Regions from separate parts of the Blastococcus sp. OS1-29 genome, predicted to be linked through region 1. Evidence: riboswitches for the same ligand, from Rfam matches in the RefSeq annotation. Region 1 holds a riboswitch; the other holds the start of a gene.
The links. Region 1 has a riboswitch for cyclic di-AMP ahead of AC2H4J_RS17865 (C40 family peptidase). Riboswitches for the same ligand answer to the same signal wherever they lie in the genome.
Positions count from the first base shown of each region.

Region 2: it holds a riboswitch for cyclic di-AMP, as region 1 does, so the genes downstream of both, AC2H4J_RS07280 (VldE C-terminal domain-containing protein) here and AC2H4J_RS17865 (C40 family peptidase) in region 1, are expected to answer to the same signal.

Region 1 covers NZ_JBXXJK010000007.1:10,536-17,869, reverse strand. The annotation lists gene AC2H4J_RS17885 (SpoIIE family protein phosphatase) at 1-2,107, opposite strand, end outside; gene AC2H4J_RS17880 (STAS domain-containing protein) at 2,118-2,483, opposite strand; gene AC2H4J_RS17875 (ATP-binding protein) at 2,556-2,984, shown strand; gene AC2H4J_RS17870 (hypothetical protein) at 2,988-3,521, opposite strand; cyclic di-AMP (ydaO/yuaA leader) riboswitch at 3,892-4,057, shown strand; gene AC2H4J_RS17865 (C40 family peptidase) at 4,069-4,575, shown strand; gene AC2H4J_RS17860 (D-2-hydroxyacid dehydrogenase family protein) at 4,620-5,576, opposite strand; gene AC2H4J_RS17855 (hypothetical protein) at 5,654-5,806, opposite strand; gene AC2H4J_RS17850 (bifunctional 3,4-dihydroxy-2-butanone-4-phosphate synthase/GTP cyclohydrolase II) at 5,993-7,243, opposite strand.
Region 2 covers NZ_JBXXJK010000002.1:555,349-562,682, forward strand. The annotation lists gene AC2H4J_RS07265 (PAC2 family protein) at 1-654, opposite strand, end outside; gene metH (methionine synthase) at 853-4,653, shown strand; gene AC2H4J_RS07275 (HAD family hydrolase) at 4,735-5,436, shown strand; cyclic di-AMP (ydaO/yuaA leader) riboswitch at 5,660-5,811, shown strand; gene AC2H4J_RS07280 (VldE C-terminal domain-containing protein) at 5,825-6,676, shown strand; gene AC2H4J_RS07285 (RecB family exonuclease) at 6,719-7,334, opposite strand, start outside.

The DNA of each region.
Region 1 (7,334 bases):
CGGCCACCGCGGTCCGCAGGTCGTCCAGGCCCTGCCCGAGCCCGCCCCGGCCGCGCTCGACGAGACCGTCGCTGAACAGCACCAGCCGGTCGTCGCCGGCCGGGGTCAGTCGCGCCTCGGCGTACTGCGCCTCGTCCAGCACCCCGAGCGCCGGCCCGCGACCGGCCATCACGTAGTCCGCTCCCCCGGCGCCGGCGTGCAGCACGGGCAGGTGCCCGGCGCTGGCGACGACCACCTCACCCGTCGCCGGGTCGAACTCGGCGATCACGGCGGTCGCCATCTCGCCGGGCAGCAGCGTGCAGATCACCTGGTTGAGGCCGCTGAGCGCGACGGCGGGCCCGGCCGCCCGCAGCAGGTGGGCGCGCAGGGCGTGCCGCAGCTGCGCGGTGATCGCGGCCGCGGCGAGCCCGTGCCCGGCGACGTCCCCGAGCACGATCGACACCCGCCCGCCCGGCAGCGGGACGATGTCGTACCAGTCGCCGCCGACGACGTCGTCCGACGACGGGAGGTACCGCGCCGCGAGCGCGACGCCGGGCACCGTCGGCAGTTCCTCGAGCAGCAGCGTGCGCTGCAGGGTGCTCGCCAGCCGGTTGTCCTCGGCGGCGCGGCTGAGCGCGGCGTCGGTGACGCGCGCGGCCAACGACCGCGCGGCGGCGACCTCGTGCTCGCGCCACGGCCGCGACGTCCGGCGCACCGTCTCGCTCCAGCTGTCGAACGACCGGCGGGGGCTCAGCCGCGGGCCGTCGTCCGTCGTCACCGTCTTGGACGCGTACGGGTTGCCACCCCAGGTGACCTCGCGCAGCGTCTCCGGCCGGAACCAGGCGAGGAAGTCCTCGCGCCCGCCGGCGACCTCGACGGCCAGCACGCCGCTGGCGGTGTCGGCCAGGTCACCGGCCTCGGGGACCACGCGCGAGGCGGCGTCGGTCACCGGGGTGCCGCCGTCGAGCAGCGAGCGCACGAGCGGCACCACGCGCTCGGCCGGCGGCGTCGTGCCCAGCAGCTGCAGCTGGCCGTTGATCCGCACCGCCGCGCCGGCGGCGGGCAGCAGACCGAGGACGGCGTCGCCGTCGGTCAGCGCGGCCGTCAGCGCGCGCGGGTTGAGCCCGACCGCTCCGGCCAGGGAGGCCAGCCGCTGCGAGGTGCCGACGACGTCGCCCTGCTCGGCGGCGGTCACCGTGGTGTGCAGCAGCAGCGACGCCGTCCGGCCGAGGAACTCCGCCGCCACCCGGTCGGGATACGAGGGGCGGTGCGGGCCGGCGTAGTGGTGGCAGGCGATCAGGCCCCAGAGCTTTCCGCGGTCGATCAGCGAGACCGACATCGACGAGCGCACGCCCATGTTGGCCAGGTACTCCAGGTGCACCGGCGAGACGCTGCGCAGCATGGCGCCGGACAGGTCGAGCGGGCGGCCGGTGCGGGGGTCGATGGGCGGGTCCAGCGGCACCCGGGTGTACGTGGCGTCGGGGATGATCCGCATCCAGTTGGTCGCGTACAGCGCCCGGGCCTGGGCCGGGATGTCGCTGGCCGGGTAGCGCAGGCCGAAGAACGGCTCCAGGTCAGGACGGCGGTCCTCGGCGACGACCTCGCCGTTCCACTCCGCGTCGAACCGGTAGACCATCACCCGGTCGAAGCCGGTGACCGTGCGGACGTCGCGGGCGAGCACCGCGGTGAGGTCCTCGAGCGTCGCCGTGGCCGAGAGCCGCTGCAGGACGGTGGGCAGCCGCCGGTGCCAGGCGGCGCCCGCCTGCTCGGCGCCGGCGACGGGCTCGAACTCGGCGATCAGCAGCCCGTCGGCGCGGTGCAGGACGAGGTCGACGTCGTCGCCGCCGATCTGCACGCGCAGGGGGTTGACCTCGGCGAGGTCGCCGGCCAGTCCCGCGCGCAGGCGGCCCAGGTCGCCGTCGGACAGGAGCTGGTCGAGCGCGGCGACCGGTTGCCCGAAGACCTCCGCCGTGTTGGCCGAGGCGACGACGACGGCCAGGTCGGGCTCGGTGAGGGCGAGCAGGACGCCGTGCGGCTGGATCGCGCCGGGAATGGCGATCGGCTCGTCCGCGCAGCGGAGCAGGGCTTCCGGGTCGGTGGGAACGGGACCACCGGCCGGGCTGCTCACCCCGGCGACGTTACGTGCCGGCGTCCCACCCGGCGACGCCGGTCGGGATCTCCGCCGTCGACGTCACGATCGGCACGAGCCGGCCGAGATCGAGCAGATCGACCGTCAGCCGGACCGGGCCGTTCGACCGCGGCGCGACGACGTGCAGCGTCACGTCTGCCGCCGCGGCCTTGCGCGAGACGCGCATGAGCTCGCGGGCACCGGAGGAGTCGAGGAACGTCGTCGGCGTCAGATCGATGAGGACGGCGACGTGGCCGGCCTCGAGAAGGGCGTCGACGGCCTGCGCGAACTGCGGCGCCGTCGCGATGTCGAGGTCACCCCGTACGGTGATCCCCGGACGCCCGGCAACCGTCGTCCGTTCCACTTCGAACAGCACGAATCGGCTCCCTCGTCACGTCGTTCGGCGTACTGAGGGTAGGTCACCCGGTTCACAGGAAGGGAAGCTGCCGTGAACGTGCACTTCAGCGTGCGGCTCCCGACCGACGCGCAGAGCGTGCCGCTGGTGCGGGGCCTGCTCCGGCAGGCGCTCCAGTACCTCGCCGTCCCCGAGACCGGCATCCAGGAGATCGTGCTCGCCCTCACCGAGGCGTGTGCGAACGTCGTGCAGCACGCCGGCGAGCACGAGGAGTACCAGGTCGACATCGCCATCGACGACGAGAACTGCCGGATCAGCGTGGTGGACGACGGCGACGGCTTCGACCCCGCGGCGACGGCGATGGAGCAGGAGCGCTCCCCGCTCGAGCCCGGCCGTGGCCTGGTGCTCATGCGCGCGCTGGTCGACCGGCTCGACTTCGTCCAGGACGAGGACGGCCGGCACCGGGTGACCCTCGAGAAGCGCCTCCACGCCTCGCCGAAGCTGCGGCTGCTGCCGACCTGACGGTCAGCGCCGCGAGCCGGCCGTGACGATCTCGGACAGCGCCGCGCCCCACTGACGGGCGCGGTCCTCCTCGCCGTCGGCGAGCGGTCCCCGCGCGTCGACGACGAAGAAGTGCTCGGCCGGCGCGGCGAGGGTCGCGCCGAGCGTGCGCAGCAGCTTCTCCTCGGTCCTGGAGGCGTGGTCGAGCTTGGTGACGATCGACGGATGGTCCATGCGGGTGTCGAAGGCGGCGGCGGAGATCCCCGCGGGCACCGCCGCTGCGTCGAGCCACTCGTGCAGACCGGTCGTCGGGTCCGCGACCACTCCGGCGCCGTACTGCTCGACCGCACCCTTGCGTGTGGACGGCCGGGGCATGCCCATCGCGTGGTTGGGCCCGCCGACGACGAGCAGCCGGACGTCGGGGCCGATCTGGCGGGGGGCGTCCTGCGCGGCGATCACCTCGACCTGGAGGTGGCCGGACAGGCCGTCGGCGATGGCACGGGCGATCTTCTCGGCGTCCCCGAACAGGGACTCGTAGACGACGACGGCGGTGGCCATGACCGCTCCCCTCGGGATCGACTCCACCGACGCTATTGCGCTCCGGTCGGGCGGGCGAGGGGTCGAAGGGCCCGCGCCGCAGAGGCGTGAGACGGCCCGCGCCCGACCGCGCCCGCCGGCGGCGTCCCTCACGCGGCGTGGCCGCCGCGCCGCTGCTCGAGAAGTCACGCAGCGCGACCGTGGGAGCCGGAAAACGGTCCTTCCGCGGGCCGCACCTCGTCGAGGCCGCAGGTCGAGGCACGGCCGGGGTGACCACCCATCGTGACCGGCTATCGGGGGTCACAGGTAGCTCCTCACCTGCACGGGCTCGAGGGCGCACCTACCGTCGTCGCGTCCGGTCGGCCCCTTCAGTCACGCACCGTGTGACCCCGGCCGGACGCCGCCGAACCGGGCGCTGTGCATCAGTGCGTGCCCGGGCCGGGGACCCATCGCAGTAGTGGGGTGAAGCGCGCGCCGGAGACCCTCCGGCCGCGCCGGGCGCACGTTCCCCGCCCGAACCCGTCAGCTAACTCGGTAGGCGGCTGCGGAGAACAGGAGATCCCCGTCCGTGCCCAGTACCCGCACGCCCTCGTCCGGTCCGGTCCGTCGCGCGGCCTTCGTCGTGCTCACCGCGGCCGGCGTTACCCTCGCTCCCCTGCCGGCCTTCGCCAGCACCGGCGTCACCACCGCAGCCGTCGCGGCGGCCCCCGTCGCCGCACCCACGCAGGCCGCGCAGGTCGCGGTGGACACCGCCCTCGCCCAGCTGGGAGACGCCTACGTCTGGGGCGGCGCCGGTCCGGACAGCTTCGACTGCTCGGGCCTGGTGCAGTACGCCTACGCCGCGGCGGGCGTCGACCTGCCGCACTCGTCGAGCATGCAGTCGACGATCGGGACGCCGGTGGCGTACACCGACCTTCAGCCGGGTGACCTGGTCTTCTTCTACAGCCCGGTCAGCCACGTCGCCATGTACATCGGCAACGGCCAGATCGTCCAGGCCTCGACCTACGGACAGCCGGTGGCGGTCACCGACCTCGCCTACATGCCGGGGTTCAACTCGGCTCGCCGGCTGACCTGAGAACTCCCCGGGGTGCCCGCCTGCACGGGTGGGTATCCCGGGGTTCAGCCCGGTTCGATGACACGGATGGGCAGGCCGGCGACCCACGCGGCGACGTCCTCGACAGCCTCGCCGTAGAAGACCTCGTAGGTGTTGCGCGTGACGTAGCCGAGGTGCGGGGTGAGCACGGTGCGGGGCAGGTTCCGGATCGGCGAGTCCGCCGGCAGCGGCTCCTGGTCGTAGACGTCGAGGCCGGCGCCGGCGATCCGGTCCTCCCGCAGGGCGTCGACGAGCGCCTGGGTCTGCACGATCGGGCCGCGGCTGGTGTTGACGAACACCGCGGTGTGCTTCATGAGCGCGAAGTCCTCGGCGCCGATGAGGCCGCGGGTGCGCCTGGACCACAGCAGGTGCACGGTGACGACGTCCGACGTCGCGAAGAGCTCGTCCCGGTCGACCCGCCGGACGGCGTGCTCGGCGGCCCGCTCGTCGGTGAGGTTCTGGCTCCAGGCGACGACGTCCATGCCGAAGGCCTGCCCGATCCGCGCGACCTGCGTGCCGAGGCGGCCTAGGCCGATCACGCCGAGCCGGGCGCCGGCGAGGTCGCCGCCGATGGTCTGCTGCCAGCCGCCGGCGCGGACCCCGGCGTCCTCCTGCGGGATGTGCCTCGTGACCGCCAGGATCAGCGCCCAGGTGAGCTCGGCCGTGGCGGTCGGCTGGGACCCGGTGCCGCAGACGGTGATGCCGTGCTCGGCGGCCGCGGCCGTGTCGATGGACTTGTTGCGCATGCCGGTGGTGACCAGCAGCTTCAGGTTCGGCAGCCGCTCGAGCATGGTGCGCGGGAAGGCGGTGCGCTCACGCATCGCGACGACGACGTCGAACGGCTCCAGGCGCTCGGCGAGCGTCTCCTCGTCGGGCAGGGTGTCGGAGAACGTGGTGACGTCGACCGGCGCGGCGACCGTCGACCAGTCGCAGAAGTCGGCAGCGACGGACTGGTAGTCGTCGAGGACGGCGATGCGGGTCATGCGGTGGGTCTACCAGGTCGGGACGCGCGACGGCCCCCGCCCGCGGATGCGGACGGGGGCCGGGACGTGCGCTGGGCTCAGCGGGTGCCGGGACGCCGGGTCTGGTTGGCGCGCTTTGCCTGGAAGTCCGCGATGGCCCGCTTGATCTTGGCCTGGTTCTGCGGCTTGCGGGCCTCCTGGATCACCTTGGCGGCGATACCGGACGCCATGAGCTTCTTGATCATTCCCATGATCGCCTCCTTCGTGTCGGTTACGGGTCAGATGCCCGAACGAACGGCAGACCAATCACGTCCCCGCGAACGCGGCCCTGTGCAGGACGTCTCCGCGCCGTAGGGTCCGGATGCGGCGGAACAGGCGTTCGTCGGCGACTTCGGCTTCGACCCGATGCACGGCGGCCCACCGGTGACCTCGGTCGATCACCGTCCCGCGGCGTCGGTCGCCAGCACCAGGTCGTGGTGCATGCGCTCCTGCTTCGTGCGCAGGTACCGCACGTTGTGCGGCGTCTCCACGACCGGCAGGGCCACCCGGCCGACGATGTCGAGACCGTAGCCGTCCAGGCCGCCGTACTTGGCGGGGTTGTTGGTGATCAGGCGCAACCGCCGGATCCCCAGGTCGCCGAGGATCTGGGCCCCGACGCCGTAGCTGCGGGAATCCACCGGCAGCCCCTGCGCGGTGTTGGCGTCGACGGTGTCCAGGCCCGCCTCCTGCAGCGCGTAGGCCCGGATCTTGTGGCCGAGGCCGATCCCCCGCCCCTCGTGGCCGCGCAGGTAGACCACGGCCCCGCAGCCCTCGGCCGCGATCTCGGCGAGCGCCTGCTCGAGCTGCGCCCCGCAGTCGCAGCGCAGCGAGCCGAGGATGTCGCCGGTGAGGCACTCGCTGTGCACCCGCACGAGGACGCCGCGCCCGCTGTGGCCGGCGGCCGCGACGTCGCCCATGACCAGCGCGAGGTGCTCGACGCCGTCCAGCACGTTGCGGTAGGCCACCGCGCGGAACTCCCCGAACGACGTGGGCATCTCCGAGGCGGCCACCTGCTCGACGAGCCGTTCGGTCGCCCGCCGGTGGCGCACGAGGTCGGCCACGTCGAGGACGAGCAGGCCGTGGGCCGCGGCGAACGCGCGCAGGTCCGCGCCCGAGCGCATGCCGCCGTCCTCGGCGGTGATCTCGCCGATGACGCCGACGCCCGAGAGGCCGGCCATGCGCAGCAGGTCGACCGCCGCCTCGGTGTGGCCGGCGCGCACGAGCACCCCGCCGTCGCGGGCACGCAGCGGGAAGACGTGACCGGGCCGGCGCAGGTCCGCCGGCCGGGTGGCCGGATCGGCCAGCGCGCGGAAGGTCACGGCACGATCGGTCGCCGAGACGCCGGTTCCGGTGCCGATGGCGTCGACGGTGACGGTGAACGCCGTGCTGTGGGCGTCGGTGTTGTGGGTGACCATCTGCGGGAGTCGCAGCTCGTCGGCCCGCTCCGCCGGCATGGGCGCGCAGACGATGCCGGTCGTGTGCCGCACGAGGAACGCCATCTGCTCGGGCGTGACCTTCTCGGCGGCGACGACGAGGTCGCCCTCGTTCTCCCGGTCGGCGTCGTCGATGACGACCACCATGCCTCCGTCGGCCAGCGCGGCGACTGCCCGCTGCACGGTCGCGGTGGACAGCTCACGCCGGTGGTCCATGGTGCCTCCTGGGTCAGCGATTCCCTGTATCGATCGCTACAGAGGAAAGGGAAGCACGGTGTGACCCCGATGACAAGAGCCGGCGGTCGGA
Region 2 (7,334 bases), on a different contig from region 1:
CTCGAGGACCTCCTCCACCCGCTGGAGCAGGGCCACCGTCGCCCGCGGCGACGGGGGCTGCGACACGTAGTGCGGGACAGCGGCCCAGAAGCTGATCGCCGGCAGACCGGCCTGGACGCAGGCGTCCTGGAACACCCCGAGGATGCCGGTCGGTCCCTCGTAGCGGGAGGTCTCCAGGCCGAACGCCCGCGCGGAGTCGGCGTCGTAGGCCGACCCGGAGACCGGCGTCGGGCGCGTGTGCGGCGTGTCGGCCAGCAGGGCCCCGAGGGCGACGACGATCGACACGTCGAGCTCGGTCAGGATGGCGATCAGCTCGTCGCAGAACGCCCGCCAGCGCATGTTCGGCTCGATCCCGCGGATGAGGACGACGTCGCGGTCGCTGTCCGGCGGCCGGGCCACGGAGATCCGCGTCGTCGGCCATTCGATCCGGCGGCTGATGCCGCCCACGAGGGAGACGGTGGGCCGGTTGACCTGGAAGTCGTAGTAGTCCTCGGGGTCCAGCGCGGCCAGCGGCTTGGCGTCCCAGATCAGCTCCAGGTGCTCCAGCGCGCCCGTCGCGGCGTCCCCGGCGTCGTTCCATCCCTCGAACGCGACGACCACCAGCGGGTCGTCCAGCCGAGGCAGATCGTCAGAGGCTGACTTCGGGTCGATCACCCGTCCGAGCCTACGTCGATCCAGCCGAAGCCACGGGGAGAAGCGACCCGTTGGCGTGAGAGCGGGCGGGGTGACGGCCTGCGCGGCCAGGAAGTGAGAAGATGACCGCGACATCGGGAGCGCCCAGGCCTGGGCCAGCCCGCCGGGGTGCCGGAGCCAGAGGCCCGCACGCCCATCGCACATCCCTGGGGATCGCCTGTGTCCGACTCACCCACCCCGCGCCCGGACGCCACCGCCGAGCTCACGGCGCTGCTGCGGCAGCGCATCCTGGTCCTCGACGGCGCCATGGGCACCGCCATCCAGCGGGACCGCCCCGACGAGGCCGGCTATCGCGGCGCGCGCTTCGCCGACTGGCCGACCGACGTGCAGGGCAACAACGACCTGCTCAGCATCACCGCTCCCGAGATCATCGCCGGCATCCACCGCGAGTACCTGGAGGCCGGCGCGGACCTGATCGAGACCAACACCTTCAACGCGACGTCGATCTCCCTGTCGGACTACGGGATGGAGGAGCTCGCCCACGAGCTCAACGTCGCCTCCGCACGGTTGGCCCGCCACGAGTGCGACGTGATGACCGCGCGGACGCCGGACAAGCCGCGCTACGTCGTCGGTGCGCTGGGCCCCACGAGCCGGACGGCGTCCATCTCGCCCGACGTCAACGACCCGGGCGCGCGCAACGTCAGCTACGACGAGCTGGTCGAGGCCTACCTGGAGCAGGCCAACGGGCTGGTCGACGGCGGCGTCGACGTCCTGCTGATCGAGACCATCTTCGACACGCTGAACGCGAAGGCAGCGATCTTCGCCCTGGAGACGATGTTCGAGGAACGCGGGCGCCGCTGGCCCGTCATGATCTCGGGCACGATCACCGACGCCTCCGGCCGCACGCTCTCCGGCCAGGTCACCGAGGCCTTCTGGCACTCCGTCCGGCACGTGAACCCGCTCCTGGTCGGGCTCAACTGCGCCCTGGGCGCCAAGGAGATGCGGCCCTACATCGCCGAGCTGTCACGGGTCGCCGACACGTTCGTCTCCTGCTACCCGAACGCCGGCCTGCCCAACGCCTTCGGCGAGTACGACGAGTCGCCCGACGAGACCGCGTCGATCCTCGCGGAGTTCGCCGACAGCGGCTTCGTCAACGTCGTCGGCGGCTGCTGCGGGACGACGCCGGCGCACATCGCGGCCGTCGCCGCGGTCGCGGAGGGCCGGACGCCGCGGACGCCGGCGCAGACGCGCCCGGCGCTTCGGCTCTCCGGCCTGGAGCCCCTCACGGTCACCGAGGAATCCCTCTTCGTGAACGTGGGCGAGCGGACCAACATCACCGGATCCGCTCGGTTCCGCAACCTGATCAAGGCCGGTGACTACCCGGCCGCGCTGGCCGTGGCCCGCCAGCAGGTCGAGGCCGGCGCGCAGGTCATCGACATCAACATGGACGAGGGGATGATCGACGGCGTCGAGGCGATGGACCGCTTCACCAAGCTGATCGCCTCCGAGCCCGACATCTCCCGTGTGCCGACGATGGTCGACTCCTCGAAGTGGGAGGTGATGGAGGCCGGGCTCAAGAACATCCAGGGCAAGGCCATCGTCAACTCGATCTCGCTGAAGAACGGTGAGGAGGAGTTCGTCCACCACGCCCGGCTGTGCCGCAAGTACGGCGCCGCGGTCGTCGTCATGGCCTTCGACGAGGACGGGCAGGGCGACACCCTCGAGCGGCGTACGCAGATCTGCCGCCGCGCCTACGACATCCTCGTGGAGCAGGTCGGCTTCCCGTTCGAGGACATCATCTTCGATCCCAACATCTTCGCCGTCGCCACGGGCATCGAGGAGCACGCGAACTACGGCCTCGACTTCATCGAGGCGACGCGCTGGATCAAGCACAACCTGCCCGGCGCGCTCGTCTCCGGCGGCGTCTCCAACGTCTCCTTCTCCTTCCGCGGCAACAACCCGGTGCGGGAGGCCATCCACTCCGTCTTCCTGTACCACGCCATCGCGGCCGGTCTGGACATGGCGATCGTCAACGCGGGCCAGCTCGAGGTCTACAGCGAGGTGCCGGAGCTGCTGCGCGAGCGCATCGAGGACGTGATCCTCAACCGCCGCCCCGACAGCACGGAGCGGCTGCTCGAGATCGCCGGCGACTTCGCCGGTGACGGCTCGGTCAAGGAGGTCGCCTCCGAGGAGTGGCGGTCACTCCCGGTGGCCGAGCGGATCACCCACGCGCTCGTGAAGGGCATCGACGCGTTCGTCGAGGACGACACCGAGGAGCTGCGCGGCGAGATCTCCGCGCGCGGCGGCCGGCCGATCGAGGTCATCGAGGGCCCGCTCATGGACGGCATGAACGTCGTCGGCGACCTCTTCGGGGCCGGGAAGATGTTCCTGCCGCAGGTGGTGAAGTCCGCTCGCGTCATGAAGAAGGCGGTCGCCTACCTCATCCCGTTCATCGAGGCGGAGAAGCAGCCCGGGGACGCCGAGCGCACCAACGGCAAGGTCGTCATGGCGACGGCGAAGGGCGACGTCCACGACATCGGCAAGAACATCGTCGGCGTCGTCCTCCAGTGCAACAACTACGACGTCGTCGACCTCGGGGTGATGGTGCCGCCCCAGAAGATCCTGGACGCGGCCAAGGAGGAGGGCGCCGACATCATCGGCATCTCCGGGCTCATCACGCCGTCCCTGGACGAGATGGTGACCCTGGCGTCGGAGATGGAGCGGCAGGGCTTCGAGATCCCGCTGCTGGTGGGCGGTGCCACGACCTCACGCGCGCACACGGCGGTCAAGGTCGACCGCAAGTACCACGGCCCGGTGATCTGGGTGAAGGACGCGTCGCGCTCGGTGCCGGTGGTGGCCGCCCTGCTGTCGGACGAGCAGCGACCGAAGCTGCTGGCCGAGACCGACGCCGACTACGACACGCTGCGCGAGCGGCACGCCGCCCGCCAGGACACGCGCACGATCCTCCCGATCGCCACCGCCCGCGCGGCCGGGACGCCCATCGACTGGAGCTCCTACCACCCGCCGCGTCCGCGGATGCTGCTGCAGCAGGCGATGGACGTGTGCGCCGGGCCCGGCTGCGACCACCTGCACCACGTGGCCACCCAGTTCGTGCGCGCGTTCCACGACTACTCGCTGGAGGAGCTGCGCACGTACATCGACTGGCAGCCGTTCTTCAACGCGTGGGAGATGCGGGGCAGGTTCCCGGACATCCTCAACAACCCGGTCAGCGGTGAGGCGGCCCGCCGGCTCTACGAGGACGCCCAGCTGCTGCTCGACCAGGCCATCGCTCAGAAGTGGCTGCGCGCGAGCGGGGTCTTCGGGCTGTTCCCGGCCAACCAGGTGCCCGGCGACGACATCGAGGTCTACACCGACGAGTCGCGCAGCACGGTCCTCACGACACTCCACCAGCTCCGCCAGCAGACGGAGGGACGCGACGGCTCGGCGCGCAAGTCGCTGGCCGACTTCGTCGCGCCCAAGGCGTCCGGCCTGCACGACTACGTCGGCGCGTTCGCCGTCACCGCCGGGCTCGGCTCGGTGGAGAAGATCGTGGAGTTCAAGAAGGCCAACGACGACTACAACGCGATCCTGCTGGAGTCGCTGGCCGACCGGCTGGCCGAGGCATTCGCCGAGCGGCTGCACGAGCGGGTGCGCAAGGAGTTCTGGGCCTACGTGCCCGACGAGCGCCTGGACAACGAGGCGCTGATCGCCGAGAAGTACAAGGGCATCCGGCCGGCCCCGGGCTACCCCGCCTGCCCGGAGCACACCGAGAAGCAGACGATCTGGGAGCTCCTCGACGTCGAGAACAACACCGGTATCCAGCTGACCGACAGCATGGCCATGTGGCCGGGCGCGTCGGTGAGCGGCCTGTACTTCTCGCATCCCGAGTCGCGGTACTTCGTGCTGGGTCGGCTGGGTCGTGATCAGGTCGAGGACTACGCGCGGCGCAAGGGGTGGACCGTCGACGAGGCGGAGCGGTGGCTCTCGCCCAACCTGGGCTACCGCACCGAGGACGAGTAGCCGTCCACGTGGGGAACATCTCCCGGCTTCCGGCCCCCTGCCGGAGGCCGGGAGGCCTGTTCCCAGGGACACTGGGAACGGATGACTGAATCACTGCGCGCCGTCCTCTTCGACATGGACGGGACCCTCGTCGAGACCGAAGAGCACTGGGGCGAGGCTCTCTTCGCCCTCGCCGCGCGGCTCGGCGGCCGCCTGTCCGCGCAGGCGCGTCAGGCGACGGTCGGCTCCAGCATGCGGACGTCGATGGAGATCCTCTACGGCGACCTCGGCGTCAGCCGCAGCGAGGCCGAGCTCGTCGCCGACGCCCGATGGGTCGAGGACACCACCGCGGTGCTGCTCGCCGAGGAGATCAGCTGGCGTCCCGGAGCCGCCGAGCTCCTGCAGTCGGTGCGCGACGCCGGCCTCGCGACCGCCCTGGTGACGACGACGCCGCGCCGCATCGCCGACATCGTGCTCGCCTCGATCCGCGGCGACCTGGGCTCGGACCCGTTCGACCTGACGATCTGCGGGGACGAGGTGCCGGCCCGCAAGCCCGATCCGGCGCCCTACCGGATGGCCATGGATGCCCTGGGTGTGCTGCCCGGGGAGTGCGTCGTCGTCGAGGACTCCCAGGCCGGCATCGCGGCCGGACTGGCGGCGGGAACCGCCGTCCTCGGCGTGCCCACCCTGCAGGTCGTGTCGCCCGCCCCGGGACTGCACCTGCGCGACGGGCTGGTCGGCGTCGGGCCGGCCGAGCTCGCAGCGGTGCTGGCCGAGGCGGACCTCGCGGACTCCGCCGCCTGAGCTATGACGTCGGACACGCCTCACGCGCCGTTCGGCGGTCGGCCCGCGCCGGCTGCAGCTGTCACCAGCGGCGGAGCCGGAAGCTGACACAGCGTCACGGGCGGCGGTACACCATCCGGCAGTCGGAGCGGCGCCGACAGGCCGATGTCACAGTGCTGGTGGTGCGATTCGTAGTACGTTCGTGACCTGTTCGCCGAGACCGGCTCCTCGACCGAGGGGCGTCGGCTGGACACCGCCGAACCGGCGAACGGCCCTCGCGGGGCCGGCCGGACCGGGGACCCATGGTTCCTCTGGGGTGAATCCTGCACGTCGCAGGTAGGGCATCTTCCGGCCCGAACCCGTCAGCTAACTCGGTAGGCGGGTGAGGAAGAACGGAGAGCCGCCCCCTGTGGCGCCCCTGAACTTGCACACCGCACAGCCCCACGACGAGGTCGCCACCACCCCGAACAGGGGCGGCCGGCACTACCGCAGATCCGCTCCGAGCTCCCGCGTCGCCTACGGCCTGGGCATCGCCGCCGTCTGCGCGTTGGCCACGCTGAACCTGGTCACCGGCACCGGCACCGGCGCCGTGCCGGCCAGCGCGGACGAGCAGTCGTCCGTTGCCGTCGCGGACGCCCTGGGTGTCGCCGGCGCCTCGGCCCCGGTCAGTGCCGACGCGGAACGCCTCGGCGAGGTGACCTCGAGTCGCTCGCAGCGCGACGCCGAGCAGGCCGCCGCGGTCACCGCGCAGGCCCAGGCCGAGCAGGCTGCCGTTGCCGCCCAGGCCCAGGCCGAGGCGGCGGCCGCGGCGCAGGCCGCTGCCGCCGCGGCAGCTGCGCAGGCCGCGAAGGCTGCCAACGACACTCCGGCCCCGGCTGCCGCTGGGACCGCCGCGACCGCCGTCGCGAAGATCAGCAACAGCTCGGGCCCGGTGAAGCCGCAGACGCAGGTCGCGGCGAACGCCGTCGTGTCCAACGTGCCCGGAGCCGGCGGCATCACCCTCGGCGGCACGCGGGCCAGCGCGGCCGACCCGCACGGACACCCGTCAGGGCTCGCCCTGGACTACATGGTGCTCGGGAACTCGTCCCTCGGTGAGGCGATCATCGCCTACCACATCGCGCACTGGGACGAGCTCGGCGTGGAGTACCTCATCTACAAGCAGCGCATGCTGTCCTCCCCGAACGGCAGCTGGGTCGGCATGGAGGACCGGGGCAGCCCGACGGCCAACCACATGGACCACGTGCACGTGAACTACCGCTGACCGTGTACGGGGTCGGGGCGGTCTGGCGGCCCCGACCCCGGGTCAGCTGACGGCGACGATCGGCAGGGTCTGCCAGCCGGCGGCCGCGGCCGCCTCGGTCGGGAACGGCGGGGGAGTGCCCCCGAAGGCCGGGCAGAGCGCCTGGTGGTCGCACCAGTCGCACAGGCGCGACTTGTTCGGCCGGAAATCGCCGGTCGCGACCGCCCGCTCGATGGCCGCCCAGATCGCGGTGAGGGTGCGCTCGAAGCGGATCAGCTCGTCCTCGTCGGGCGCGTAGGTCAGCGCGTCGCCGTCCTTGAGGTAGAGCAGCTTGAGCTGTGCGGCGATGACGCCGCGGGTGCGCCACAGGACGAGTGCGTAGAACTTCATCTGGAACAGCGCTTTGCCCTCGAACGCCTCGCGCGGCACCGCACCGGTCTTGTAGTCGACGACCCGGAGTGCGCCGTTGCGGGCGACGTCCAACCGGTCGACGAACCCGCGCAGCAGCAGCCCGTCCGGCAGCGTCACCTCGACCAGTTCCTCGCGGCCGTGCGGCTCGATGCGGGTCGGGTCCTCCAGCGTGAAGTACTTCTCGACCAGCTTTCCCGCCGACAGCAGCCAGGCCTCCACCGACTCCGGCGCCGAGGGCGCCGTCTCCGCGCCCTCGTCCTGGGAGACG